2 linked regions of the Martelella endophytica genome follow. The protein of the gene in region 1 binds, or shares a complex with, the protein of each later gene. Links are inferred from orthologs where the notes say so. Each region holds a gene or a part of one and is shown in the gene's direction. Other genes may lie near its edges. The genes, in order: TM49_RS14575 and dnaG.

Evidence for each region.
Region 2: the proteins of TM49_RS14575 (region 1) and dnaG are in contact, whole or in part, in a crystal structure (PDB 2R6A), measured with the Geobacillus stearothermophilus proteins. The link is inferred for Martelella endophytica from one-to-one orthologs. Residues at the interface, in WP_033016901.1 of Geobacillus stearothermophilus: Ser13, Glu15, Ala16, Gln18, Glu91, Leu92, Asp94, Ala95, Val96, Pro97, Thr98, Ala99, Ala100, Asn101, Tyr104, Tyr105, Ile108; in WP_049624496.1 of Geobacillus stearothermophilus: Lys456, Leu457, Leu458, Pro459, Ala460, Asn463, Ala464, Leu467, Leu535, Leu536, Ile537, Ala538, Gln544, Glu545, Asp548, Tyr549, His552.

Annotation. Positions count from the first base shown.
Region 1 is NZ_CP010803.1:3,182,268-3,196,589, reverse strand. The notes cover bases 4,769-7,596. They hold TM49_RS14575 (replicative DNA helicase), read left to right. Parts: upstream 4,769-5,354; coding sequence 5,355-6,839; downstream 6,840-7,596. Other genes in these bases: alr (alanine racemase), read left to right, coding at 6,902-7,596; rplI (50S ribosomal protein L9), read left to right, coding at 4,769-4,921. Also shown: poxB (ubiquinone-dependent pyruvate dehydrogenase), read right to left, coding at 193-1,911; rpsF (30S ribosomal protein S6), read left to right, coding at 2,457-2,903; rpsR (30S ribosomal protein S18), read left to right, coding at 2,930-3,178; TM49_RS14585 (membrane protein), read left to right, coding at 3,320-4,279; more of rplI, read left to right, coding at 4,292-4,768; more of alr, read left to right, coding at 7,597-8,071; DNA repair protein RadA, read left to right, coding at 8,092-9,489; TM49_RS14560 (CvpA family protein), read left to right, coding at 9,550-10,125; purF (amidophosphoribosyltransferase), read left to right, coding at 10,191-11,681; TM49_RS14550 (SDR family NAD(P)-dependent oxidoreductase), read left to right, coding at 11,767-12,510; TM49_RS14545 (DUF1349 domain-containing protein), read left to right, coding at 12,530-13,102; TM49_RS14540 (MFS transporter), read right to left, coding at 13,106-14,245; TM49_RS14535 (outer membrane protein), read right to left, coding at 14,319-14,322. UniProt on the Escherichia coli protein: The main replicative DNA helicase, it participates in initiation and elongation during chromosome replication. Travels ahead of the DNA replisome, separating dsDNA into templates for DNA synthesis.
Region 2 is NZ_CP010803.1:2,348,615-2,363,064, forward strand. The notes cover bases 11,495-14,450. They hold dnaG (DNA primase), read left to right. Parts: upstream 11,495-11,969; coding sequence 11,970-13,931; downstream 13,932-14,450. Other genes in these bases: TM49_RS10660 (GatB/YqeY domain-containing protein), read left to right, coding at 11,495-11,717; rpoD (RNA polymerase sigma factor RpoD), read left to right, coding at 14,323-14,450. Outside these bases: carB (carbamoyl-phosphate synthase large subunit), read right to left, coding at 300-3,782; TM49_RS10625 (hypothetical protein), read left to right, coding at 4,018-4,203; TM49_RS10630 (isocitrate lyase/PEP mutase family protein), read right to left, coding at 4,222-5,046; TM49_RS10635 (sodium:calcium antiporter), read left to right, coding at 5,176-6,204; TM49_RS10640 (glutathione S-transferase), read left to right, coding at 6,293-6,973; TM49_RS10645 (MATE family efflux transporter), read left to right, coding at 7,669-9,057; TM49_RS10650 (VC0807 family protein), read left to right, coding at 9,092-9,691; carA (glutamine-hydrolyzing carbamoyl-phosphate synthase small subunit), read right to left, coding at 9,743-10,951; more of TM49_RS10660, read left to right, coding at 11,265-11,494. UniProt on the Escherichia coli protein: RNA polymerase that catalyzes the synthesis of short RNA molecules used as primers for DNA polymerase during DNA replication.

The DNA of each region.
Region 1 (14,322 bases):
CACCCTCGGCGGAAACGGGGCCGTCTTCAGCCTGTCCGCTTCAGAACACCGAAGTTGAAAAGCGGCCATGTTGGTAACCCAATGGCTCCGCACAGCGCTTTTGTTCGCATATGGCGATCTTGCCTTTTGGTCTTTCCGTCTGATTGTTTCAACGCCCGATGAGATGCAAGATACCGACCGATTCCGCTGCGCTCATCTGAAGAGGTTGCTGGTGGCCAGTTCCACGATTTCGTTCCCGCGTCCGTTGAGGATCGCGCGCATTCCGTAGAGGCTGAACCCTATGCCCTCCTTGGCCTCGAGGGTCGGCGGCATGGCCAGCTCCTGTCGGTTCGACACAACGTCGACCAATGCCGGGCCGTCGTAGGCGAAGGCTTCCTGCAGCGCGCCTCTGAGATCGCTGGCCGCCTCGACACGGATGCCCTTCAGGCCGATGGCCTCCGCGACCTTTGCGAAATCGGGATTCTGCAAGCCGACATTCTCGGGCAGGTAGCCGGCCGCCTTCTGTTCCAGCTCCACGAAGCCGAGTGTGCCGTTGTTCAGCACCACGATCTTGACAGGCAGGTTCAGTTGCACGGCCGTCAGCAATTCGCCGAACAGCATAGCCACCCCACCATCGCCCGACATCGACACGACCTGCCGGTCCGGAAACGCTGCCTGCGCCCCCAGCGCCTGCGGCATCGCGTTGGCCATGGAGCCATGATTGAAAGAGCCGATAAGCCTGCGCTTGCCATTGGTCTTGAGATAGCGCGCAGACCAGATTGCGGGCGTGCCCACGTCAACGGTAAAGATCGCATCCTCTGCGGCCACCTCGTTGACGACGGAATAGATATATTGCGGGTGCATGGGTTTACCCGGCTTGGTCGGGGTCGCCAGATCGTCAAGGTCACGGCGCGCGTTGGCATAATGCTTGCGCGCTTTTTCGAGGAACTCGTGCGGCCGGCCGTCGTCGATCTTCGGCGTGATCATCCGGGCAAACTCGACAACGTCGGCCTCGATCCCCATCGTCAGGGCCACACGCTTGCCGAGCGCGCCGGGCTCGCGGTCAACCTGGATGACCTTGGCGTGTTCGGGATAGAAGTTCCGATAGGGAAAGTCGGTACCGAGCATCAAAAGCGTGTCGCAGTCTTTCATCGCCTGATACCCAGACGAAAAGCCGATCAGTCCGGTCATGCCCACGTCGAAAGGGTTGTCCCATTCCATGACTTCCTTGCCGCGGAAGGCGTGAACGATCGGCGCTTTCAGCGCGTCGGCCAGCGCCACGACCTCGTCATGCGCGCCCGCTGTGCCGGCCCCCGCCAAGATCGTGACGTTACGCGACCCGTTCAAAAGGTCCGCCGCGGCCGCGATATCGGCATCGACCGGCACGCGGCGCACCGGTGATGGCGGCACAAAGACCGGTGTGTCGCCGTCGAAGTTCTGAAGCGACACGTCTCCGGGCATCACGATAACCGAGACGGTATTTTGCCCGATGGCCGTCCGCAGGGCCCTGTGCAGAACGCCAGGCATCTGCTTGGGCGTGGTGACGAGTTCGCAAAAGTCGCTGCATTCTTCAAACAGTTTCGTGGGATGGGTTTCCTGGAAGAAGCCCAGTCCGATCTCGGTCGAGGGGATATGCGACGCGATGGCGAGCACAGGGACCCGGTTGCGGTAGCAGTCGTAGAGCCCGTTGATCAGGTGCAGGTTGCCCGGTCCGCAACTGCCCGCGCAGACCGCCAGCTTGCGCGTGACCGCCGCCTCTGCGCCGCTGGCAAATGCGCCGGCCTCTTCGTTTCGGACATGCATGAACGCGATCTCGCCGTTCTCGCGCAGGGCACCGTCGACGGCATTGAGGCTGTCACCCGTCACGCCCCAGATCCTCGTCACCCCGGCGGCGGCGAGTGTTTCGACAAGAAGTTTGGCAAGAGAGGTCATCGGCAGCGTCCTTTCAAAAGCGGATCAGGGGCGCCCTCGTTTGGCGTTCTGTGTGGCGCTTATGTTAAGCTACGCTTCGGCGGTTCGGGGTCAAGGTTTTGGGCTTCATCGCTGCAAAATGGATTACAATCGCGGCGTTGCGCGCGAAAATACAGCTCATCTCTCAGGACCTTGGTGTAATCCGAACAAACGGCAGCTTTTCGTAAGGACGCCGTTCGCCGTGAAAGCCCGGCTTGGGAGCGCAAAGCCTACATACAGTCCAACCTCGCTCCTTACACCCTCTCGCACCCCTTGCATTCCCGCCAAAAATCCGTATAAGCCGCTCATCCGCAGGTCCGGTCTTCAGGCTGGTGGCTGAACGGAGGGCCGTTTTGGGTGTGGGATTGTCCGCATCGAAGACGTTTGGCGCAACAATGCGCAGCCTCCCGTGTCGCCGCTCTCGACCGTCTCGTCATAGCGCTTTTCTTGCTGGGTCCGCCCTCAGGAGCAGTCGTTGAGGCTTAGCCGCCGAGGAACGGACCAAAGATGCAAGAAAGGCAAAACCTATGGCACTTTACGAACACGTGTTCCTGGCCCGCCAGGACATCACGGCCCAGCAGGTCGACGCTATCGTCGAACAGTACAAGGGTCTGATCGAAGAAAACGGCGGCAAGGTCGGCCGTATCGAAAACTGGGGCCTCAAGTCCCTGACCTACCGCATCCGCAAGAACCGCAAGGCGCACTATGCCCTGATGGACATCGACGCCCCGGCGGCCGCGATCCACGAGATGGAACGCCAGATGCGCATCAACGAAGACATCCTGCGCTACATGACCATCAAGGTCGAAGCGCACGAGGAAGGCCCTTCCGCAATGATGCAGAAGCGCGACCGTGACGACCGTCCGCGCCGCGATGGCGGCCGCGACAATCGTGATGGTGGCCGTGGTGACCGCGATCGCGGTGATCGTGGCGACCGTGGTGGCGATCGCGGCGAACGCCGCCCGCGCGCCTGATTTTGCGAGATTAAGGAGAACATATCATGGTAGCTATCGCTTCTATTCCGCAGCGTCGCCCGTTCAACCGTCGTCGCAAGACCTGCCCCTTCTCCGGCGCCAACGCTCCGAAGATCGACTACAAGGACGTTCGCCTCCTGCAGCGCTACATTTCCGAGCGCGGCAAGATCGTTCCGTCCCGCATCACCGCCGTCAGCCAGAAGAAGCAGCGTGAGCTGGCTCGCGCCATCAAGCGCGCCCGCTTCCTCGGCCTTCTGCCCTACGTCGTTTCGTAAGGCCTGACGTCGACAATGCATTCGCGAAAGGCGCCCGTCGCCTTTCGCAACCGGCTCCGGCGCGGTGGGCGCGCAGCAGCTTGAAGATACCCAGGTTGGGAAACGAGCGTTTTCCCTAACTGCGAAAAGCAGGACAGCGAGATGAAGAATTTCAACGTGAAAATTCTGGCGATTGGCGCGCTTTCCGGCGTGGCGGCATTCATGCTGGCCATGGCGGCGAGCTTCAATCTCCTGTTTTCCACGCTTCTCGCCGCCGCTTCCGCACTGCCGATCCTGATTGCCGGCCTCGGCTGGGGCAATATCGCGGCGATCATTGCGATCATCGTTGCCGGCGCGCTTGGCGCGGCCCTCGCCTCCCCCTTCTTCGCGCTCTACATGCTGGCGGTGACGCTGGTGCCGGCCGGCTGGCTGAGCCACCTCGGCAACCTCGCCCGCCCGGCTAACGAGATCGGCGGGCCGGAGGGGCTGACGGCCTGGTATCCGCTCTCCGACATCCTGCTGCATCTATGCGCCGCGATCACGCTCGCGCTCGTCATCCTCGGCACGGTCGCCGGCTACGGCCCGGAAACGACCGGCGCGCTGGTCGACAGTTTCATGGATGCGCTGGTGACGCAGAACCCGGAGCTGGCCGCCGATCAGGCTGTGATCGACCAGTTCAAGGGCATGTTCACGCTGATGCTGCCGATGGTGCAGGGCGCGACCTCGGTCGTTCTGCTGTTCGTCGCCTTCCACTTCGCCACCCGCATCGTCGGCGCCGCCGGCCTCAGCCGCCGTCCGCGCGAGGATGTGGCGCAGTCGCTGCGCATGCATACCAATGCCATCTTCGTGTTCGTCGCGGCGCTGATCGCCACCTTCTTCGGCGGCACGATCGGCCTTGTGGGCGCTGCCTGCCTCGGCGCCTTCGGTGGCGGCTTCATGCTCGCCGGCCTCGCCCGCATGCACCTTGCCGCCCGCGGCAAGAGCTGGGCCGTGCCGGTGATCATTCTCTCTTATCTCTCGCTGATCTTCAGCTTCCCGGCCCTGATCTTCGTGACCATGGGTCTTCTTGATACGCGGCGCGCCATTGCCCTGTCGCCGGGCGCGTCCTCCGACAACCAGTGAAAGGAATGAACCATGGAAGTCATCCTGCTTGAACGCATCGCCAAGCTCGGCCAGATGGGCCAGACCGTCAAGGTCCGCGACGGCTATGCCCGTAACTACCTCCTGCCGGCCGGCAAGGCGCTGCGCGCCAACGCCGCCAACAAGGCCCGCTTCGAAGCCGAACGCTCCGTTCTCGAAGCCCGCAACCTCGAGCGCAAGAACGAAGCCCAGGAAGTGGCCGACGTACTTGCCGGCAAGTCCTTCATCGCCGTTCGCGCCGCTGGCGAAACCGGCCAGCTCTACGGTTCGGTCGCTGCCCGCGACGTGATCGAGATCCTGGCCGCCGAAGGCTTCAACATCTCGCGCAACCAGGTCGTTCTCAACGCCCCGATCAAGACGGTTGGCGTGCACGAGGTTGAAATCCACCTCCATGCCGAGGTCGAGATCACCATCGAGCTGAACGTTGCCCGCACCACCGAAGAAGCCGAGCGCCAGGCCAAGGGTGAAGACCTCACCTCCGCCGAAGCCATCTACGGCGTCGACGAAGACGCGCTGCGTCCGGAAGACTTCTTCAACCCCGATGCCGACTACGACATCGAGGACGAGCAGGAAGAAGCCTCTGCCGAAGGCGAAGAAGCCGGCGAAGAGGAAGACGACAAGTAAGTTTTCTTGTCCGATTGCATTTGAAAGGCCGGGCCGCAGCGATGTGGCCCGGCTTTTTGTGTGACAGGGGCAGAGAGGGGTGAACCCTATCGGCAAATTCGGAGATTGTGGCTTTCAGGGCTTACGCCCTCTACCCCTCTCTGTCGCTTTCGCGACATCTCCCCCTCAAGGGGGGAGATTGGGGACTGACAGGTCTGAGGGTTGCCGGCAGGCATTTTTCATCTTCGCTCGCCGGTGTATCATGCGGCTTTACCAGTGATGAGTCGTGTCAAGGCGGCGGGCCAGATTTTCGCGCCTGCGGCCCGGTTTATTTCTCCAGCCTGTGAATTCCGTGGATCGTGGGCACAGACCGGGTAATAAGGTCAGGTCGGATGCGGCAGAAGGCGCAATCGACTATGCTCGTCTCATCCAGTCGGGAACTCCGGAAAAGCCAATGAACGATATCCTGCCCTCATCCTCCTTTCAGGCCACGCCACAGCGCGAGGCGCCGAACAATCTGGAAGTCGAACAGGCGCTTCTTGGCGCAATCCTCGTCAACAACAGCGCTTTCTACCGCGTCTCGGACTTTCTCAAGCCCGAGCATTTCTACGAGCCGCTGCACCGCAAGATCTACGAGCTTGCCGGCGACACGATCCGCATGGACAAGATCGCCAACACGATCACGCTGAAGACCCACCTCCCCTCCGACCTGAAGGTCGGCGACATGACGGTGTCGCAGTATCTCGCTCGCCTCGCCGCGGAAGCGGTCACCATCATCAACACCGAGGATTACGGGCGCACGATCTACGATCTCGCCATCCGCCGCCAGCTCATCGATATCGGCGAAGGCGTGGTCAACACGGCTTACGACGCGCCGATCGACCTGACGCCCGGCGAACAGATCGAGGATACCGAACGCAAGCTCTTCGCCTTGGCCGAGACCGGCCGTTACGAGGGCGGCTTCCAGACGTTTGAGAATGCCGTCACCATCGCCATCGAGATGGCCGGCAAGGCGTTCGAGAGCGACGGCCACCTTTCCGGCATCTCGACTGGCATCCACACCCTCGACAACAAGATGGGCGGCCTGCAGCGTTCGGACCTTATCATCCTCGCCGGCCGTCCCGGCATGGGCAAGACATCGCTTGCCACCAACATCGCCTGGAACGTCGCTTCGTCCTATGAGCCGGAAGTGCTGCCCGATGGCACGATCGAGGCCAAACAGGGCGGCGTTGTTGCCTTCTACTCGCTCGAAATGTCCGGCGAACAGCTCGCCACCCGTATCATCTCGGAGCAGACCGAGGTCTCCTCCTCGAAGATCCGCCGCGGTGACATCACCGAGGCCGATTTCGATAAGCTGGTGGCCTGCTCGCAGACCATGCAGAAGGTGCCGCTCTACATTGACCAGACCGGTGGCATCTCGATTGCCCAGCTTTCCGCCCGCGCCCGCCGGCTGAAGCGCCAGCGCGGCCTCGACCTCCTGGTGGTCGACTATGTGCAGCTGATGACCGGCTCAAAGAAATCCGGCGACAACCGCGTGCAGGAGGTGACCGAGATCACCACCGGCCTCAAGGCGCTGGCGAAGGAGCTGAACGCACCGATCATCGCGCTCTCCCAGCTCTCCCGTCAGGTGGAAAACCGCGAGGACAAACGCCCGCAGCTTTCCGACCTTCGCGAATCGGGCTCGATCGAGCAGGACGCCGACGTGGTGCTGTTCGTGTTCCGTGAGGAATATTACGTCCAGAACCTCGAGCCGCGCGATCCGGACGATCCGGCCTATGACGAGTGGAAGATGAAGTATGAGAAGGTGCGCGGCACGGCCGACGTGATCATCGCCAAGCAGCGTCACGGACCGACCGGAACCGCCAACCTCGCCTTCCAGGCAGCCTACACCCGGTTTGCCGACCTGGCCGACCCGTCATTCTCAAACTTCGACGAATAATCCTGTGGCATTTGGCGCAATCGCGCTATATTCGCCGCAACGACGCAACGAACGGCGATTTCATGAACGATTATTCGAACGATCTTATCGATGACGAGGACGAATCACAGGTTTTCGATACCGCCCCTGCCCGGCTGACGGTTGATCTCGGCGCGATCGTCGAAAACTGGAAGACGATGCGCGCGCTTTCAGGCGGCGCGCGCACGGCGGCCGTCCTGAAGGCGGATGCCTACGGCCTCGGCATCGAGGATGTCGGCGAAGCGCTCTATGCAGCCGGCGCTCAGGATTTCTTCGTTGCCGTGCCGGAAGAAGGGGCGACGCTTCGGGAATTTGCGCCGGATGCGCGCATTTTCGTGCTGTCCGGCATGTGGCCGGGGACCGAAGCGCTTTTCTTCAGCTACGACCTCGTGCCGGTGCTGGCGAGCGAGGAGCAGATCGCCTTCTTCACTTCGGTGGTACCCGGCCCCTATCCTTGCGCCCTGCAGGTCGACACCGGCTTCAACCGCCTCGGCCTGACGCCGGAGGAAGCGATTGCGTTTGCCGGCGACGCATCTCGCCCTGCCAACATCGAGCCCGTGCTGGTGCTCTCGCACCTCGCCTGCGGTGACGATCCGGCGTCGCCGATGAATGTCGAGCAGCTTGCCCGCTTCAGTCAGGTCGCCAATGCCTTTGAGGGCATCGAGGCCAGTCTTTCGGCGTCTGCCGGCATCTTTCTCGGCTCCGACTATCACTTCGACCTGACCCGGCCGGGGATCGCGCTCTATGGCGGCGATTCGCAGGTCGGAACGTCGAAGCGGCTGAGGCCCGTGGCGACGGCGGAGGCGCGGATCGTTCAGATCCGCAGCGCGCGCGCTGGCGAGACGGTGAGCTACGGCGCCACGACGACGCTTTCCCGCGACAGCCGGCTTGCGATCGTGGCGGCAGGCTATGCGGACGGCTATCACCGGGCACTTTCAGGCTCCGGTACGCCGCTGCGCGGCGCCGTCGAACAGGGTGGCTACGGCTTCGTCGCGGGACACCGCGTGCCGATCGCCGGACGTATCACCATGGATATGACCATTTTCGATGTCACCGATGTTCCTGAAAGAACCATCCGCGCCGGTGACTATATCGAACTCATCGGCCCGAACATGCCGCTCGACGAGGCGGCAGCTGCGGCGGGCACGATCGGGTATGAAATGCTGACATCCCTTGGCTTGCGCTACACCCGCCGTTATACCCAGCCGGACTGAGACGCGACAAGGAAGAGACCTTGGCCAAACCGAAGACCCAGTTCATCTGCCAGAATTGCGGCGCGGTGCATCCGCGCTGGGCGGGACGTTGCGACGCCTGCGGCGCCTGGAACACGATCATCGAAGACAATCCGGCAGCCGGCATCGGCGGCGGCCCGGCGCGGGCGCCGAAGAAGGGCCGCCCGGTCGCCCTCGTCGCCCTTGATGGTGAGAGCGAAGAGGCGCCGCGCGTCGAAAGCCGCATTGCCGAACTCGACCGGGTGACAGGCGGCGGTTTCGTGCGCGGCTCGGCGGTGCTGGTCGGCGGCGATCCGGGCATCGGAAAATCGACGCTGCTGATGCAGGCGGCTGCCGCGCTGTCGCGCCAGGGCCATCGGGTCATCTATGTGTCGGGCGAGGAAGCCATCGCCCAGGTGCGGCTTCGCGCCAAGAGGCTCGGCGCTTCAGACACGGCCGTGCTGCTCGCCGCTGAAACCAATGTCGAGGACATTCTTGCGACGCTTGCCGAAGGCCAGCGCCCGGACCTCGTGATCATCGATTCGATCCAGACGCTGTGGTCGGACATGGCGGAAGCCGCGCCCGGCACAGTGACGCAGGTGCGCACCGGCGTGCAGGCGATGATCCGCTTTGCCAAGCAGACGGGCGCCGCCATGGTGCTGGTCGGCCACGTCACCAAGGAAGGGCAGATTGCCGGCCCGCGCGTTGTCGAGCACATGGTCGATGCCGTGCTCTATTTCGAGGGCGAACGCGGCCACCATTACCGAATCCTGCGCACAGTGAAGAACCGTTTCGGCGCGACCGACGAGATCGGCGTGTTCGAAATGAGCGATATCGGGCTGCGCGAAGTTGCCAATCCGTCGGAACTGTTTCTCGGCGAACGCAACGACAAGGCGCCGGGCGCTGCCGTGTTTGCCGGCATGGAGGGCACGCGACCGGTGCTGGTCGAGGTGCAGGCGCTGGTGGCGCCGACCTCGCTTGGCACACCGCGAAGAGCCGTTGTCGGCTGGGATTCCTCACGGCTTTCGATGATCCTCGCCGTGCTCGAAGCGCATTGCGGGGTCAGGCTCGGCAATCACGATGTCTACCTCAACATCGCCGGCGGATACCGCATCAGCGAACCTGCGGCAGACCTCGCGGTTGCCGCCGCACTGATTTCCTCGCTCGCCGGACTTGCTCTCCCCGCCGATTGTGTCTATTTCGGCGAGGTCAGTCTTTCCGGTGCCATCCGGCCGGTGTCGCATGCGGCCCAGAGGCTGAAGGAAGCGTTGAAGCTCGGCTTTTCCGGTGCCTGCCTGCCGGCAGGCTCGGCCGAAGTTGCAACGCAGAAGACAGGCGGGTTGAACGAGTTATCGGCATTGCCGGATCTCGTCGTCCGCATTGCAGGCTCGAAGGCGGCCATGTCCGACCCGGACGACTAGGCCTGCATGCGGGAATTCGACGCCCGGCCGCTTGCGGCCGAAGGACAAGCGGAGCTTTGAATGCCAGTCACGTTGTTCGATCTGATCGTTCTCCTCGTCATTGTGTTTTCCGCCCTCCTCGCGATGGTTCGTGGTTTTTCGCGTGAAATCATGTCGATCCTCGCCTGGGGCCTTTCGGCCGTCATCGGATATTTCGGCTATCCCTATCTCGCGCCTCCCCTGGAAAATTTCCTCGGTGACGACCGGATCGCCATGGCCGGCGCCTTCGCCATCATTTTTCTCGTGGCGCTGATACTTATCTCCTTGGTCACGTCACGGTTTGCGGACTATATTATGGACAGCCGCGCTGGCGCTCTCGATCGCTCGCTCGGTTTCGTGTTCGGCGTGGTGCGCGGCGTGCTGATTCTCGCGGTCGCCGTTGCGTTCTGGAACTGGCTCGTTGGCGATGCCCAGAGCCCTGACTGGATCCGCAATGCCAAATCGAAACCGGCGCTCGACATTCTGGCGACAAAGCTCGAATCGCTTCTGCCGGGCGGACCCGGCCCCGAAGCCTCCCTCCCTGGCGACCAGCTGTTCGCGGTCGTTGACGGGAATGTGATTGCAATTATTCCACCGGCCCCCCATTTGCCGGCGTAAGATACCGAACTTCGCTCAACCACAATTTCGGACGGGCCTTGCCCCAGCCATTTCCGGATCGGATGATGAACAGCAGTTTTCAAGATTTTGACGATTTCAGCCTCGATGACGACACGCTGCATGAAGAGTGCGGCGTGTTCGGCATTCTGGGGCACCCCGATGCAGCGGCGCTGACGGCGCTCGGCCTGCACGCGCTCCAGCATCGCGGCCAGGAAGCCGCGGGCATTGTCTCCTATGACGGCCAGCAGTTCCGCTCCGAGCGGCATATGGGTCTCGTCGGCGATCACTTCACCGACCCGGCCATGCTCGAGGCGCTTTCCGGCCAGATGGCGATGGGGCATGTGCGTTACTCGACCACCGGCGGAACCGTGCTGCGCAATGTCCAGCCGCTTTTTGCCGAGCTTGCGGTCGGCGGCATCGCCATCGCGCACAACGGCAATTTCACCAATGGCCTGTCGATGCGACGCAAGCTGATTTCCGACGGTGCCATCTGTCAGTCGACCTCCGACACCGAAGTCGTGCTGCATCTCATCGCCCGCTCCCGCGCGAAAACCTCGTCCGACCGCTTCATCGATGCCATCAGCCAGATGGAAGGCGGCTATTCGATGATCGCGATGACCCGCACCAAGCTGATTGCCGCGCGCGACCCCACGGGCATCCGCCCTCTGGTCATGGGCGAGCTCGACGGTAAACCGATCTTCTGCTCGGAAACCTGTGCACTCGACATCATCGGCGCAAAGTTCGTGCGCGATGTGGAGAACGGCGAAGTCATCATCTGCGAAGTCCAGCCGGACGGCTCGATCTCGATCGACAGCCGCAAGCCCGCGCTGCAGCAGAAGGAACGGCTCTGCCTGTTCGAATATGTCTATTTTGCCCGTCCCGATTCGATCGTCGGCGGCCGCAATGTCTACCAGACCCGCAAGAACATGGGCTTCAACCTGGCCAAGGAAGCGCCGGTCGAGGCCGATGTCGTTGTCCCCGTGCCGGATGGCGGCACGCCCGCGGCGATCGGCTTTGCCCAGGAAAGCGGCATCCCCTTCGAACTCGGCATCATCCGCAACCACTATGTCGGCCGCACCTTCATCGAGCCGACGCAGCAGATCCGGGCCTTCGGCGTCAAACTGAAGCACTCGGCGAACCGAGCAGTGATCTCCGGCAAGCGCGTCGTGCTGATCGACGATTCGATCGTGCGTGGCACCACATCGGTGAAGATCGTGCAGATGCTGCGCGATGCCGGTGCGAAGGAAGTGCATATCCGTGTTGCCAGCCCGATGATCTTCTATTCGGACTATTACGGCATCGACACGCCGGACCGCGACAAGCTGTTCGCGAACAATCACGAGACGCTTGAAGACATGTGCAAGTTCATCGGCGCCGATTCGCTGCAGTTCCTGTCGATCGACGGGCTTTACGAGGCGGTCGGCGGCGAGAAACGCAACAATGCGCTGCCGCAATTCACCGACCATCAGTTTACCGGCGATTACCCGACCCGCCTGCTCGACAAGGAGCATGAGGACGAGTTCTCCAAGATCGAGTTGCTTGCCGGTAACGGCTGAGTGACTTGCTCAACATTTTGAGAAATTGCACATTGTCCGGGCAAGGCTTTCGCTTTCCCGGACAAACTGTTCACTGGACTAGATCATGACAAATCCACTTGAAGGCCGGCTTGCGGTCGTCACCGGCGCCTCCCGTGGCATCGGCTATTTCACCGCACTCGAGCTGGCGAGGCAGGGTGCCCACGTCATTGCCTGCGCGCGCACCATCGGCGGACTGGAAGAGCTCGACGACGCGATCAAGGCCGATGGCAACGGCTCGGCGACGCTGGTGCCGATGGACCTTGCCGACATGCCGGCGATCGATCGCCTCGGCGGTTCGATCTTTGCACGCTGGGGCAAGCTGGACATCCTCGTCGCCAATGCCGGCGTACTCGGTGTGGTCTCGCCGCTTTCCCATATCGAGGCGAAAGTGTTCGAACAGGTGATGACCGTCAACGTCACCGCGACGTGGCGGCTGATCCGTTCTCTGGAACCGCTTCTGGTGAAGTCCGATGCCGGCCGCGCCGTGGTGCTCTCTTCTGCCGCTGCGCATAGCTGCAAGCCCTTCTGGGGCCCCTATTCCGCCTCCAAGGCTGCGATTGAGGCACTGGCCCGCACCTGGGCCGGCGAAACGGCGCACACGCCGCTGAAAGTCACAAGCGTCGATCCCGGCCGCACCCGCACCGCCATGCGCGCCCAGGCCGCGCCGGGAGAGGACCCGATGACGCTACCGCACCCCTCGGAAGTCGCCGCGAAGATCGTGCCGCTGACATTGCCCGACTATCAGGAAAGTGGCCGACTTTATGTCTTTGCCGAGGACCGGCTGAAAGACTATCGTATGCCTGACTAGAGCTTCGTCTTGGCCATCGATCCGGGAGGGGAACATGTGGCTGAATGAACCGGCCGAATGGCAGGCGGCGGATGGCGGCCTTTCGCTCGTCACCGAAAAGGCGACCGACTTCTGGCGAACCACCTTCTACGGTTTCGTCCGCGACAGCGGCCACGCCTTCCTCCACCCGGTTCTGGGCGACTTCTCGGCGATCGTCACGGTGACGGCGGATTATGCCGAGCTCTACGATCAGGCCGGCCTGATGCTGAGGATCGACGAAACGCACTGGATCAAGGCCGGTATCGAATTCACCGACGGGCTGATGCATTTTTCGACTGTGGTGACCCGTGATGTTTCCGACTGGTCGGTGATCCCGCTGCACGACGCACGACCGGACACACCGGTCACGATCCGCCTGACACGCCATGGCGATGCCGTGCGGGTACAATTCCATACCGGCGACGGGCGGTTCCAGATGGCGCGGCTTTGTCCGTTTCCGGCGGACGATGCCTATGTCGGCATGACCGCCTGCACGCCCGAGCGGCAGGGCCTCAAGGTTCGCTTTTCAGGTTTCACGGTCGGGCCACCGATCCCGCGGCGGCTCCACGACTGAGGGCTATAGCAGCCGGATACGCCACATCAGGACGACACAGACGGCGAGCAGCAGAAAGGCAGCAACGCCAACAGCAGCAAAGCCCACCGTTGCATAGAGAGCCCCGGTCAGCAGCGGGCCGCAAAAGACCGCGATATAGGTTGCCGTGGTGTTGAGGCCGATCAGCGCTCCACGGGCTTCAGGCCAGAGGCCTGCGAGCCGGAGCACCACCAGGTTAAGACCGAAATGGTTGAAGAAGCCGAGCGCGAGCGCCGTCAGGAGCGACCAGCCGAAGTGGTGAGCCGCCGGCACCAGCAGAAGATAAAGCACGGCCGAGGCCATCAGAAAGAACGGGAACACCCGCCCCGGCCCGAACCGATCGGCGTGGCGGGCCGACATGCCGCCGAGGCCGAAGCCAAGACCATAGGCGACGACCACAAGGCTGGAGAGCGAAGCCGAGATCCCCTGCACGTCACGGATATGATGGGCAAGCAGGGCATAGGTGCCGTAAAACGCCGTCATGAAACAGAGGCCGGTGAGGAGCAGGCTCTTGACGCCGGTGACCTTGAGCGCCGCAAGCCGTGCCGGCGCGCGCGGCTGGCGCTGCGCCCCGGCCTCGGAGAGGCAGGCGAGGCCCACAGCAACGGCAAGCGCGATGACGGCGAGCAGCACATAGGCGACCCGCCAGTCGAGATAGTCGGTCAGCAGCGCCGATACCGGCACGCCGGCCATCAACGCTATCGACCATCCCGACAGCACGCTGCCGAGCACCCGCGCGCCCTGACCCACAGGGGCAATCCGCACCGCCTCGGCATAGATGCCGGGCAGCAGAACGCCGGTGGCGAGCCCCGCAAGTGCCTGCGCGATCGCCAGCGACTGCCAGTTCCAGCTTGCGGCCGATCCCGCAAAGCCGACCATCATCAGTAGCACCGCGCCGGTCAGCACCACCCGGCTTTCAAACCGGTCATTCAGCCGGGAGAGGAAGAAGGCGGAGATCGCCGTCGCCCCGCCAAAGGCGGAGATCGCTCGCGTGATGGCGATCGCGTTGGTGCCCAGCGCTTCGGCGACATCGCCAAGGATCGGCCCGAGAACGAACGAATTCGCGCCGATGAGCAAGACGCCGGCGATCAGCGTTGCAAGGCGCAGGGAAAGTGAGGAATGCACGGTGAGCCCGCCAGAGTGGAATCGAGACGGGCATTATTGCCGTTTGTCATGGGCGCGCAAGGGGCGCCCGGGCTCAA
Region 2 (14,450 bases), 830 kb from region 1 along the record:
ACCTTTGCGTCAAGCCCAAAGAAAAGGGCAGGCGCTGGGCCTGCCCTTGGTTCGTCGATAAATCTGTCCTCACACTCCGCGTCATCCTCGGGCTCGACCCGAGGATCCAGGCCGTTCAGCAGAGTCTTTGTTATAAAACTTGCAAATTCAGTGACTTAATCCGCCTGGATGCTCGGATCAAGTCCGAGCATGACACAAGAACGAAGAGCCGATGACACACGAAGGTCAAAGCCTGGCGCTTTGTCAGCAGTTGAAGGCGGGGTCTGGCCCGCCTTGTTGCCTTTCCCTGTCCGGCTGGTTTACGCGTAGCTCTGCAGCGGCCGCACTTCGAGCTGGCCCTCGCGCAGGGCCTTGATCGCCTGTGCGGCGGCCATGGCGCCGGCCATGGTGGTGTAATAGGGCACCTTCTGGGTCAGCGCGGCGCGACGGAGAGACTTCGAATCCGAGATCGTCTTGTCGTTGCTGGTGGTGTTGAACACCAGCTGGACCTGACGGTTGCGGATTGCGTCCTCGATATGCGGACGGCCCTCGCGCACCTTGTTGATCTTGGTCGCGGCGATGCCGTTCTCTTCCAGGAAGTCGCGGGTGCCGCCGGTCGCCATGACGGTGAAGCCCTGTTCGACCAGAAGCTTGACGGCGGGGAGCACGCGCTCCTTGTCTTCCGGCTTGACCGAAACGAACACGCAACCCTCGCGCGGCAGGTCGACGCTGGCGCCGAGCTGCGACTTGGCAAACGCAATGGCAAAATCCGTGTCGAGGCCGATCACTTCGCCGGTCGAGCGCATTTCCGGCCCGAGCAGCGTATCGACGCCGGGGAAGCGAGCGAACGGGAAGACGGCTTCCTTCACCGCGATATGGTTCAGCTTGCGCGGGTTCGGCCGCTCGCCATAGGAGTCGATCACGTCGAACAGCTTCTCGCCGGCCATCACGCGGGCGGCGATCTTGGCGATCGGTGCGCCGATGGTCTTGGCCACGAAGGGCACAGTACGGGATGCGCGCGGGTTCACTTCGAGGATATAGACGGTGCCGTCCTTGATCGCGAACTGCACGTTCATCAGGCCCTTGACGTTGAGCGCCAACGCCAGCGCGCGGGACTGTTCTTCCAGTTCATCCAGCGTTTCCGGCGAAAGCGAGTGCGGCGGAAGCGAGCAGGCGCTGTCGCCCGAGTGGATGCCGGCCTCCTCGATATGCTCCATGATGCCGGCGATGAATACGTCCGTGCCATCGCAAAGGCAGTCGACGTCGACCTCGGTCGCATTCGTCAGGTAGCTGTCGAACAGAAGCGGGTTCTTGCCGAGCATGGTGTTGATCTGCCCGGTCTTGTCGTTCGGATAGCGCTGCTTGATGTCCTCGGTGACGAGTTCCGGCACGACTTCCAGCAGATAATGCGAAAGCCCGGCATCGTTGTGAACGATCTCCATGGCGCGGCCGCCGAGAACGTAGGACGGGCGCACGACCAGCGGGAAACCGATCTCGCCAGCCACCAGACGGGCCTGCTCGACCGAATAGGCGATGCCGTTGTTTGGCTGGTTGAGGTCGAGCTTGACCAGCAGCTTCTGGAACCGGTCGCGGTCTTCGGCAAGGTCGATCATGTCGGGCGCGGTGCCGAGGATCGGGATGCCGTTCTTTTCCAGCGCTTCGGCGAGCTTCAGCGGCGTCTGGCCGCCGAACTGGACGATGACGCCGACAAGCGTGCCCTTTTCCTGTTCCGCGCGCATGATCTCGATCACGTCTTCCGCCGTCAGCGGCTCGAAATAGAGCCGGTCGGAGGTGTCGTAGTCGGTCGAGACCGTTTCCGGGTTGCAGTTGACCATGATCGACTCGTAACCCGCATCCTTCAGCGCAAAGGCGGCATGGCAGCAGCAATAGTCGAACTCGATGCCCTGGCCGATACGGTTCGGACCGCCGCCGAGGATAACAACCTTCTTGGCATCCGAAATGCCGGCCTCGGAGCGCGTCGCGCCATCAAACGGCGTTTCGTAGGTCGAGTACATGTAGGCGGTCGGCGAGGCGAATTCTGCAGCACAGGTGTCGATGCGCTTGTAGACCGGGCGCACGCCGAGCTTGTTGCGAAGCTGGGCGACTTCCTTCGGGCGGCCATGGGTGAGGCTTGCCAGACGCTGGTCGGAAAAGCCCATGGCCTTCAGCATGCGCAGGTTTTCGGCATCTTCCGGAAGGCCGTGTTCACGCACGCGCTCTTCCATGTCTACGATGGCCTTCAGCTGTTCCAGGAACCACGGATCAATCTTGGAATGCTCGTGAACCTCTTCCAGCGAAACGCCGAGACGCATCGCCTGGGCGACCATGCGCAGGCGGTCCGGCGTGCCGGTGCCGATGGCGGCACGAATGGCATTGCTAGGCTCGCCGTTCTCGATGCCCGGAATTTCGATCTCGTCGAGGCCGGTCAACCCGCGTTCCAGACCGCGCAGCGCCTTCTGCAGCGATTCCGGGAAGGTGCGGCCGATGGCCATGACTTCACCAACGGATTTCATCGCCGTCGTCAGCGTGTTTTCGGCACCTGGGAATTTCTCGAAGGCAAAGCGCGGGATCTTGGTGACGACATAGTCGATCGAGGGTTCGAACGAGGCGGGCGTCGCGCCGCCGGTAATGTCGTTTTCGAGTTCGTCGAGCGTGTAGCCGATGGCGAGCTTGGCGGCGACCTTGGCGATCGGGAAGCCGGTCGCCTTCGATGCCAGCGCCGAGGAGCGCGAGACGCGCGGGTTCATCTCGATGACGACAAGGCGGCCGTCGGCCGGGTTGACGGCGAACTGCACGTTCGAGCCGCCGGTCTCCACACCGATCTCGCGCAGAACCGCCAGCGAGGCGTTGCGCATGATCTGGTATTCCTTGTCGGTCAAGGTGAGGGCAGGGGCGACGGTGATCGAATCGCCGGTGTGCACGCCCATCGGATCAATGTTCTCGATCGAGCAGATGATGATGCAGTTGTCCGCCTTGTCGCGGACCACTTCCATCTCGTATTCCTTCCAGCCGAGCACGGATTCCTCGATCAGCACCTCGGTGGTCGGCGAGGCATCAAGCCCGCGCTCGACGATCTCGAAGAATTCGGAGCGGTTATAGGCAATGCCGCCGCCCGTGCCGCCGAGGGTGAAGGACGGGCGGATGATCGCCGGCAGGCCGATCGTGTCGAGCGCCTGCGCGGCAATTGCCATGGCATGCGACATGTAGCGCTGCTTGCGGTCGGTATTGCCGAGGTTCCACTGGTTTTCGAGCTCGTCCAGCGCCTTGTCGAGCGCATCGCCGGAAAGCGTCTTCTTCAGCTCGGCGCGCTTGGCCTCATGCTCCTGGCGATGCTGATCCTTGATCTCGGTGGCATTTGCCAGCATCGAACGCGGCGTTTCGAGCCCGATCTTTGCCATGGCCTCGCGGAACAGGGCGCGGTCTTCCGCCTTGTCGATCGCATCGGGCTTGGCGCCGATCATCTCGACATTGTAGCGCTCCAGCACGCCCATGCGGCGCAGCGACAGCGCGGTGTTGAGCGCGGTCTGTCCGCCCATGGTCGGCAGCAGCGCGTCGGGGCGTTCCTTGGCGATGATCTTGGCGACGACTTCCGGGGTGATCGGCTCGACGTAGGTGGCGTCGGCCAGTTCCGGGTCGGTCATGATCGTGGCCGGGTTGGAGTTCACCAGAATGACCCGGTAACCTTCTTCCCTCAGTGCCTTGCAGGCCTGTGCGCCGGAATAGTCGAACTCGCATGCCTGGCCGATGACGATCGGCCCCGCGCCGATGATGAGGATGGACTTGAGGTCTTGGCGCTTGGGCATGGTGGCTTCCGTCGTTCTTGTTCTGCGTCAAAAACCGGCGCGGTGGGGACCGGGCCGGGTGCGGGACGTCAAAAGGTTAGGCTAGGAGGGCCTTATAGGGAAAATGGCACAGGAACGGAACCCCGAAAATGCACCACGATTTTGCCTCTCACAGAAGAATTTCCGGCAAAAATCGGGCAGCGGGTGAACCTTTTCGCGATTCGTAACGTTTACAGACCAAACAGAGGAGTTAACAATGTTTGAATATCTGCCTCTTATCGCGTTTCAGATCGTTTTCGCCGCTGCGGGTCTCGCCATTCTCTATCGCATGATCGGCGGCAAGCTGTTCGCATCGACCGAGCCGTCCAGCGAGACGCTGCGTCGTGAAATGTTTCGCCGTTCGGCTCAGAACAGCAATCACGGTTCGTCGCAGGCGGCCTGATTTCGCCGGACCGGCGCGTCAACCGCCGCTGGTCAGCCTTTCCGCATCCGCGCCAGACAGCGCGGAGCGGTGATACTCAAAAGTCCCGTGTGTCATGATTTCCTCAGCGGCCTGTTTCAGGGCCCCAAGGGCGGCGCGGGCAAGTGAGCCGCCGGTGCTGATGCGCGTGACGCCGCATTCAGCCAGCTCCGCAACCGAGAAGCTTGGTTCCTTCAGTCCCGATAGCACGTTGACGGGCTTTCCGACTGACATGCAGACCTTCTCGATCGCCTTCAGATCAGGCAGGCCCGGCGCATACAGCACGTCCGCGCCAGCCGCCTCGAAGGCCTGCAGGCGCCGGATCGTGTCATCAAGATCGGGCTTGCCCCAGAGGAAATTTTCGCAACGTGCCGTCAGCATGAAAGGCCGATCCGCCTTGGCCGCTGCTGCGGCGCGCACTCGCTCCACCGCCAGTTCAAAAGCGTAGATCGGGTTTGCGGGGTTGCCCGTTGCATCCTCGATAGATCCCCCGACAAGACCTGTATCGGCCGCTAGCCGGATCGTCTCGGCGCAGTCTTCCGGGGCATCGCCAAAGCCGTTCTCAAGGTCTGCCGAAACCGGCAGGTCCGTTGCGTTAACGATCGAGCGCGCATTCTCGAGGATTTCCGCGCGCGACAATGCCGCCGCCGAATCGCGTGTTCCCAATGCAAATGCAAGTCCGGCGCTCGTTGTTGCCAGCGCCTCGAAGCCGAGGGCGGCAAGCAGTCTTGCCGTTCCGGCGTCCCATGGGTTCGGCATGACGAAGGGTCGATTGCCAGCGTGCAGGGCTTTGAACGTCTCGAATTTCTCTGTCGTGGTCCGCATCTATCCCCTCCGCAAAGCGTGTTCTCGACCCAGCATATGCGGCAGACGAAGCCCGGTAAACGGTTCGGGCGATAGGCAGATTGAACAATCGCGGCTCCCCGGCGTTGGCCTTCAAAACCGGAGTAAAAGATGAACCTTGAGAATCTCGGCCTGGTCTGGCTCATCGCGTTGTTTGCGTTATCGGGCGCCGTTATCCTCGCCTGTGGTGTCAGGATTACCGGTGTCGCCGATCGCATTGCCGACCGGACCGGTTTGGGCGAAGCGCTGATCGGTGGCCTGCTGCTCGGCGCCGCCACGTCGCTGTCGGGGACGGTGGTTTCGGTCACGACGGCGCTTGAGGGGCGGGCATCGTTGAGCTTTTCCAATGCTGTCGGCGGTATCGCGGCGCAAACGGCCTTTCTGGCGCTCGCCGACACGATCTACCGCCGCGTCAATCTCGAACATGCGGCGGCCGATCTCTCCAACCTGTTCCAGGGTGCCCTGCTCATCCTGCTTTTGAGCCTGCCGCTGCTCGGCTTCGTCGGGCCGGATTATGCGCTCTACGGGGTCAGCCCGGTCTCGATCGCGCTCTTCTGCGTCTATATCGCCGGTGTCGTTGCCTCGAAACGGGTCAAGGACGAGCCGATGTGGCTGCCGGTGGGGACGCACGAGACCCGGCTCGATGCGCCCGAGGAGGATGTTCAGGATGCCCGCGGCAATCTGCGGATTTTCCTCGTCTTCGGCGGTCTGATGGTGCTGATGGGCCTGTCCGGCTACGTGATCTCGCAGATTGCCGGCGTGGCGACAGACCGCTACGGGCTGTCGGCCTCGGTGGTGGGGGCGTTGATGACGGCCGTCGTCACCTCGCTGCCGGAACTGGTCACCACCCTTGCCGCCGTCCGGCGCGGTGCGCTGCAGCTCGCCGTTGGCGGCATCATCGGCGGCAATACCTTCGACACGCTGTTCCTGACGCTTTCGGATGTCGCCTATCGCGACGGTTCGCTCTACCACGCCATCACCAAGGACGATCTGCTCTGGTTGGCCGTCGGGCTCTGCGTCACGGCGGTGCTGCTGCTGGGGCTGATCGTGCGGCAGAAATCGGGACCGGGGCGGATCGGCTTCGAAAGCGCCGCCATTCTGGCGCTCTATGCCGGTGCGGTGGGCATTTCGGCATTTTAGCGGTTTGCGGATAAGGTTTTCCTTGAAAACGCGGTCGATCCCGCCCATCTTCGCGTCGAACCATATGGTTCGATAGCTGGAGTGCCCGATGCTGATTGTCCATTACCTCGAAGATTCCCGTGCCCACCGCATCCTCTGGCTTCTGGAGGAGCTCGGCGTCGATTACGAGGTCCGCCGCTACAAGCGCGGCCCGGACATGAGCGCTCCCGCAAGCCTGAAAGAGGTCCATCCGCTCGGCAAGTCGCCGGTGATCGAGGACAACGGGCGGGTTGTTGCCGAAAGCGGAGCCATCTTCGAATATCTCATTGATCGCTATGGCGCGATGAGCGGCCTGCGCCCGGAACCCGGCACGGAGGAGGCGCTGCGCTATCGCTACTGGCTGCATTATGCGGAAGGCTCCGCCATGCCGCTGCTGGTGACGAAGCTGATCTTCCAGAAGGTACCCGAGCAATCGCCGCGTCTCCTGAGGCCGATCATGAGGGCGATCTCGAAGGGCGTCACCGGCCGCCTCACCGATCCCCAGCTCAAGGATCACGGCAACTTCTGGAACGCCGAGCTTTCGCGCGACGGCTGGTTTGCCGGCAAGAACTTTACAGCGGCGGACATCATGATGAGCTTTCCGATCGAGACCGGCATGGAACGGATCGGCTTCGACGAACGGCCGCTTGCCCTTCTGGACTATCTCGTCCGGATCCACGCCCGTCCAGCCTACAGGCACGCGCTCCAGCGCGGCGGCGCCTATCGCTATGGCGGCAATCCGTTGTCGTGATCACGCTAGTGTAAAATACTTAAGGGTGACCTAGCCGACATCACGCATCATCTTTTTTCTCGATTTTCTCGGGACCATAATCGCCATTCGGTTCGAGGAAAAAGCAGATCACAGGGTTCCTTTCCATACGGGAATGCATGGAAGAACCTTTTGAGTTTCTGTACATGAAGCCGCAACTGGATGCGAAAAATAATATAAAAATAGTGCTTAAGGATCCGTATATTGTCAATGTTCCAAATATAAAACTCGTAATGTAGTTATGATATGCGATTGGCAATTTTGTCATAATATAAACGATTGAAAAGCTTGCTATCACTGTTAGTGATACAAGCTTTTTGTTTCGTAGAAATTTTAGGAGCATTTTATGTGATCCGCTGAAATATGCGTCTTGCCGTATGACGTATTGTGATGATTTGCCGCGGTGCCAACCGCTACAGAGCTAATCTGATTGCTCGTTTGGGTGCTTTTGCTGGCGGCCCGGCTCCCCCCGTCATTTACTCTGAGGTTCTTGTTCTTGCCAATGCGCCATCTGGTGTCAATGGCACAAGCGCTTGCGCGTGATCGTCCGCAGTCGTCCGTTTGCTATCCGTTGTGCGCTCATCACACTGGCAAATGCCCAAAAAACAGGCTACAGGAACCTGCCGCCGCGGCCCCGCTATTGTCTGGCTTCGGCGTGTCAGCTTCTGGTGAAAATCATGTCTGTCACAATGCCAACTGCGCAAGCAGCCGGTCATTCGTGGTCCTCCCATATCAGGGAGACGCTCCTTCTCGGAATTCCGCTCATCGGCGCACAGCTTGCCCAGCAGGGCATCAATGCCACGGATATCGTCATCCTCGGCCAGTTGAGCGCCGTCGATCTCGCGGCGGCCGTGCTCGCGACGCAGTATTTCTTCACGATCTTCATCTTCGGCTCCGGTCTTGCGATTGCCGTCATGCCGATGGTTGCGGATGCCTATGGGCGCGGCGACGAGGTGGCCGTACGCCGGTCGATGCGGATGGGCATGTGGGCCTCGCTGATCTATGGCGTTCTTGTGCTGCCGCTGTTCATCTGGTCTGAGACGATCCTGCTGGCCATGGGGCAGGAGGTGGATGTCGCCGAACACGCGGCGCACTATCTCCACATCGTCGGCTTCGCCATGTTTCCGGCGCAGCTCTTCTTCGTGCTCAGATCGCTCGTCAGCGCCACCGGCCGGGCGGGCATCGTTCTCTGGGCAACAGTGGCCATGCTGGCGTTGAATGCCGTACTGGCCTATGTGCTGGTGCTCGGTCATCTCGGCCTGCCGCAGCTCGGCATTCGCGGCGCGGCCATTGCCGCGCTCGCCATCCAGTGCACCGGCTTCCTCATCCTTGCCGTCTATATCGAGCGCGATGCGGAGCTTTGCCGCTACCGGCTCTTTACTCGCTTCTGGCGGCCGGACTGGCCGGCACTCCGGGAGGTCGTCGCGCTCGGCTTGCCGATCGGCGTCTCGGTGCTTGCGGAAGTGTCGATGTTTACCGTTTCGTCGGTGCTGATGGGCCAGTTCGGCGCCGTGCCGCTCGCCGCCCACGGCATTGCCATCCAGCTGAGCTCGATCACCTTCATGGTGCCGCTCGGACTGTCGCAGGCCGGCACGGTCCGGGTTGGCCGGTTTCACGGTGCGGGCGACCGGGTCAACCTCAAGCGCGCCTCCATCGTGGTGATGATCGTCGCCTTCCTGTTCGCGCTTGCGAGCGGGCTGAGCTTTGCCCTGTTCCCGATGGCGCTCGCGAGCCTGTTCATCGATACCGGCCTGCCGGAAGCGCCGGCCGTGCTCGCCTATGCCATGCCGCTGATGCTGGTTGCTGCGCTGTTCCAGTTGATGGATGGCGGGCAGGTGACGCTGAACGGGCTTTTGCGAGGGCTGAAGGACGCGCGCATCCCCATGGTCCTGGTGCTGATCGCCTACTGGGTCGTCGGCCTGCCGCTCGCCTGGCTGCTTGCCTTTCCGCTTGGGCTGGAAGGCATCGGCATATGGATCGGCTTCCTGCTCGGCCTCGGATCGGCAGCCGTGATGCTGGGCTTCCGACTGGCGCATTTGCTGCGTGCGGAACACGCGGCCGGCTGATAAGGTTAGCTGACGCAATCGGGTGGAGGGGACCTTGCGCAATGACATCATCTTTGGCGCGGTGTTGCCTTACATCGCCTTTCTCGCCGCGCGCCATTTCGGCCTGTCGAACGTTCATGCGCTGGCGATCGGCTCGCTGTTTCCGATCACCACAATCGCGGTTACCTATGCCGCGAGCCGGCGGCTCGCCGCCGTCAGCATCATCACGCTGACGGCGACGCTCGCATCGCTCGCCGCCAGCCTCTGGTTCAACAGCACGTACCTGGCGCTGTTGAAGAACTCGCTGATTACCGGCTGCGTCGGGCTGATCTTTCTCGCCTCGCTGCTCGCTCCGCGCCCGCTGGTCTTCTTCCTGGCCTCGGAAGGCGGAACCGGGAAGCGGGCGGAACATGAGGGGTTCTGGCAGAACCGGCCGGGCTATCGCCGCACGATCCGCGAGATGACGCTTATCTGGGCGGTCGTGCTGATCGCGGAGGCCGCCACGCGGGCGGTGCTGATCCCGCTTCTGCCCATCGACATATTCCTCGTCGTCAGCGAGGTCATGTGGATCGTCGTCTTCGCCGGCATGATCGCCTGGAGCATCCGCTACGGCAAGCGCCGCTCGCAAGCACTGGATGCGGTGAATTCGCAATAAAAAAAGGGCGCCGCAGCGGGCGCCCTTTTCTATTCTTGTATGCCCTCAGGCTCAGGCGCGCTCTTCCAGCAGCGCCTCGCCCTTCTTCTCGCGCACGAGATTGATGAAGCGGCGGAAGAGATAGTGGCTGTCCTGCGGGCCGGGCGAGGCTTCCGGGTGGTGCTGCACCGAGAACACCGGCTTGCCGGCCAGCGAAATGCCGCAGTTCGAACCGTCGAACAGCGAGACATGGGTTTCGGTGACACCCTCCGGCAGAGAGGCCGAATCGACCGCGAAGCCGTGGTTCATCGAGACGATCTCGACCTTGCCGGTCGTATAGTCCTTCACCGGATGGTTGGCGCCGTGGTGGCCCTGATGCATCTTCACGGTCTTGCCGCCGAGGGCAAGTGCCAGCATCTGGTGACCAAGGCAGATGCCGAAGACCGGCAGGCCACTGTCGATCAGCGCGCGGATCACTGGAACCGCATATTCGCCGGTCGCAGCCGGGTCGCCCGGGCCGTTCGACAGGAACACGCCATCGGGCGAGAGCGCCAGAATGTCTTCGGCCGACGTCTTCGCCGGCACCACCGTCACCTTGCAGGAAAGGCCGGTGAACAGGCGCAGGATGTTGCGCTTCACGCCGTAGTCGATGCAGACGACATGATATTTCTGGTCGGCTTCGGCGAGCGTCTCGTAGCCCTCGTTCCAGACCCAGGGCTTTTCGTCCCACTTCGACGACTGGCCGGAGGTCGCCTCGACGGCGAGATCGAGCCCTTCAAGTCCGCCCCAGGCCTTGGCTTTCGCCTTCAGGGCTTCGAGATCGAAATTGCCGGAAGGCTCGTGGGCGATGACGGCATTCGGCGCGCCATGTTCGCGGATCCAGGCGGTGAGCGCGCGGGTATCGATGCCGGAGAGGCCGATGATGCCGCGCGACTTCAGCCAGGCGTCAAGGTTCTCGCGCGAGCGGTAGTTCGACGGGTTGGTGATCTCGGCCTTGAAGATCGTGCCGACAGCGCCGCGGCGGGCGGCGGGCGTCAGGTCCTCGATATCCTCGCCATTGGCACCGATATTGCCGATATGGGGAAAGGTGAAGGTGACGATCTGGCCGAGATAGGACGGATCTGTCAGGATTTCCTGATAGCCGGTCAGTGCCGTATTGAAGCAGACTTCGGCCTGCACGTCGCCGGTGGCGCCAATGCCCTTGCCGAAGATTGCCGTGCCGTCGGCGAGTACCAGTACCGCCGTCGGCTTTTCGTTCGTCCATGGGGTGGTCATCATTATCCCTTGTTCTTTTCGCCGGTTTGACACCGATTGAACGCCGCAGCGCGAAATCTTATATAGTGGGCAACTCGAACGGGTTCCAACTTCCGGGAAAGCTAAGTTCGGGCAGGCCATTTTTGTGCGCGGTCGCGGGAAAATAGTGAAACGCGGCTTGCGGGTCAATTGCACTTGACGCACAGTTATGGCATCTGCTGAAAAATATACCGAACCCGTTTTTTGAATTGATTGCTGTCCCGGTATTCGGTAAACGCCGCGGCCGTCCGCTATTGGAGCGGCAGCTCTGACATAACGGCGTTGCCAGGAGTAGGTTTATATGTTGCGCGACAAGCTCGCACTCGCACTCAAGGATGCTTCCAAATCGGAAGAACCTGTTCGTTTTTGCACGCTCCGGCTGGTGCAGGCGGCCATCAAGGACCGCGATATCGCCCACCGCGCAAGCGGCAAGGACCCTGTCAGTGACGATGACATTACCGGAATCCTGATCAAGATGGTCAAGCAGCGCAAGGAATCCTCGCGCCTCTATGACGAGAAAGGCCGTCCGGACCTCGCCGCCCAGGAACGCCAGGAAATCGCGGTGATCCGCGAATTCCTCCCCGCCCAGCTCACCGAAGACAAGATTCGTGAGGCCTGTGCCTCCGTTGTCGAGGAAACCGGCGCGCAGGGCCTGCGTGACGTCGGCAGGTGTATCGAGAAGCTGAAGGACCGCTATTCCGGCCAGATGGATTTCTCGAAGGCTTCGGGTGTCGTCAAGGACATGCTGAAGTAGCTGAATTCAATCTCTCCCCTTGAGGGAGAGAGGTCGCAAAAGCGACAAAGAGGGGGGAACCCTTCCAACGCGCTCAGAGCGCGCGTTTTGCGGCGCACCCTTCTGCCACTGTCGGCGCATATCGCCTCCAAATGGGACTCGATTGGAGGTTCGCCGGCTCTTACCCGTGTGGATATCTGGGAAAAGCAGAAATCCGCGCCGCTTTTCGCACAACACGTCCTATAGTGCCACTTCTGGCCAGATGAGGCATCCATGCGTTTCCCGCCGTCCTTTCTCGATGAAATTCGCGATCGCGTGCCGATCTCGAACGTCATCGCCCAGCGGGTGACGTGGGATCGCAAGAAGACCAATGTCGGGCGCGGCGATTTCTGGGCTTGCTGCCCGTTTCATGGCGAGAAGACCCCGAGCTTTCACTGCGAGGACCGCAAAGGCCGCTATCACTGCTTCGGCTGCGGCGTCACCGGCGATCATTTCCGCTTCCTCACCGATCTGGAAGGGATGAGCTTCCCCGAGGCCGTGGAGCGCATTGCCGACATGGCCGGCGTGCCGATGCCCGCGCGCGATCCGGAAGCCGAACGGCGCGAAGAGAAGCGGCGCACGCTGACCGATGTCATGGAACTCGCGGCCGCATTCTTCCAGGACCAGCTCCAGACCAGCGCCGGCGCGAAGGCGCGCGCTTACCTGCGCGAGCGCGGCCTCTCGGCACGCACCATCGACACGTTCCGTCTCGGTTTTGCGCCGGATAGCCGCAACGCGCTGAAGGAATATCTTGCCGGAAAGGGCGTCGACAAGCAGGAGATGGAAGCCTGCGGCCTGCTCGTCCACGGTCCGGATATTCCGGTCTCCTATGACCGCTTCCGCGACCGCATCATGTTTCCGATCCTCTCCTCCCGCGATGCCGTGATTGCCTTCGGTGGGCGGGCGATGCGGCCGGATGCGATGGCGAAATACCTGAACTCCAACGAGACCGAGCTTTTCCACAAGAGCAACGTCCTGTTCAATTTCACCCGCGCCCGGCGATCGCTCTCCGGTGCCGGCGGCGCCTCCACCGTGATTGCCGTCGAAGGCTATATGGACGTCATCGCCCTCCACCAGGCGGGCGTCGAAAATGCCGTCGCCCCGCTCGGCACGGCGCTGACCGAAAATCAGCTCCAGCTGCTCTGGCGGATGGTGGACGAGCCGGTCCTGTGTTTTGACGGCGATGGTGCCGGCCAGCGCGCTGCAGCGCGGGCGGCAGGTGTCGCCATGCCGCTGCTGAAGCCGGGAAAATCGCTGAAATTTGCCTATATGCCGGATGGCAAGGACCCTGACGATCTCGTGCGGGAAGGCGGGCGGCAGGCCTTTGACGAGGTGCTGCGGCAGGCCCGTCCGCTCGCCGATACCGTGTTCGAACGGGAGATGGGCGACGGCGACAACGCGACGCCGGAGCATCGTGCGGCGATCGAGGCGCGCGTCAACGCGCTGGTTCAGACGATCGCTGACGAAAGCGTGCGCCGCCACTATCAGCAGGAATTCCGCAACCGGCTGTTCCAGCGGTTCCGCGGTGGCGGCAGACCCCGCGGCGAGCGTGGGAATTTTTCCGGCAGGCAGGGGCGAGGCGGCGGTTTCCAGCCGGCCCAGCCCGTCTTCACCGCGTCCGAGCGCCTGTCGCGGGCCCTTTCGGGAACGGTGGCGGGGGCAGGGGGACGACCGAGCTTTCGCGAATGCCTCATCGCCGTCTGCCTGATCAGCCAGCCGGCCCTGGTGCGAGAGGATTTCGATTCGATAGCGGCACTCGCCTTCGGCAATGTCGAATTGCGGGCCTTCTGGCCAAGCTTCCTTGCTCTAGCCTCACAGCCCGGCATCGACCGGGAGAAAATGCGCCACAGGCTCGCCGAGGCGGGCTTCGGTGATCTGGTCGCAAGGCTCCACGCGCAGGTGAACCGCAATCTGGGCTGGATCGCCGGGCCGGATGCAGCGCTTGAGGATGTACGCGAAGTTTATGGCCAGGCGCTGTCGCTCCACAATCGGGTCCGTTCGCTCGAGCAGCAGCGTGTCGAGCTCGAACGCGAGATCGCGGAAGCGACGGAGGCCGGCAATCTCGAAGCTTATGAGGAACTGATGGCGGCGATGGTCTCGGTGCAGAACGAGATCAGCCGGATCGCCAACCAGGAAGCGGAAATCGATGGTTTCGGACTGATGTCCGGACGGGGCGGCCGCGCCGGCATGGGTTAGGCCCGAAGGAGGGAATCAGTGACCAGCCACTTGTTTTTGTCTCTCATCGTTCTAAATAGGAGTCTCGCGGGTCGGGAAAGAAGCTGCATCGGCCCGGACAGCGTCACAAGTGTCGACAAAGGCGGATTTTCGGGATGAAAACGCTGAAACCGCGAATTCGTGCTTGACCTGTGGCGAAAATCTGGGAATCACCAGTGCGGATGGCAAAGCGCAGCACAATTTCATGAACGGGACAATGTTCACCTGGAGTTCAGGCTCCACAGGGTGAGTTTTGTCCTGTTCATGTTTGAGTTTATTCAGGCCGGCCAGAGGGTCCTACAAAGGGCTTCTTAAACATTTGCCGGTAAGCCGCCCCCATCAATGCGGCAGAAGCGTCAGGGAAGCGAAATCTATGGCAACGAAAGTCAAGGAAAACGAAGAAGCCGAAACCGAACGCGAAGGCGGACACGACGGCCCTCTTCTGGACCTTTCGGACGATGCCGTCAAGAAAATGATCAAGGCCGCCAAGAAGCGCGGCTA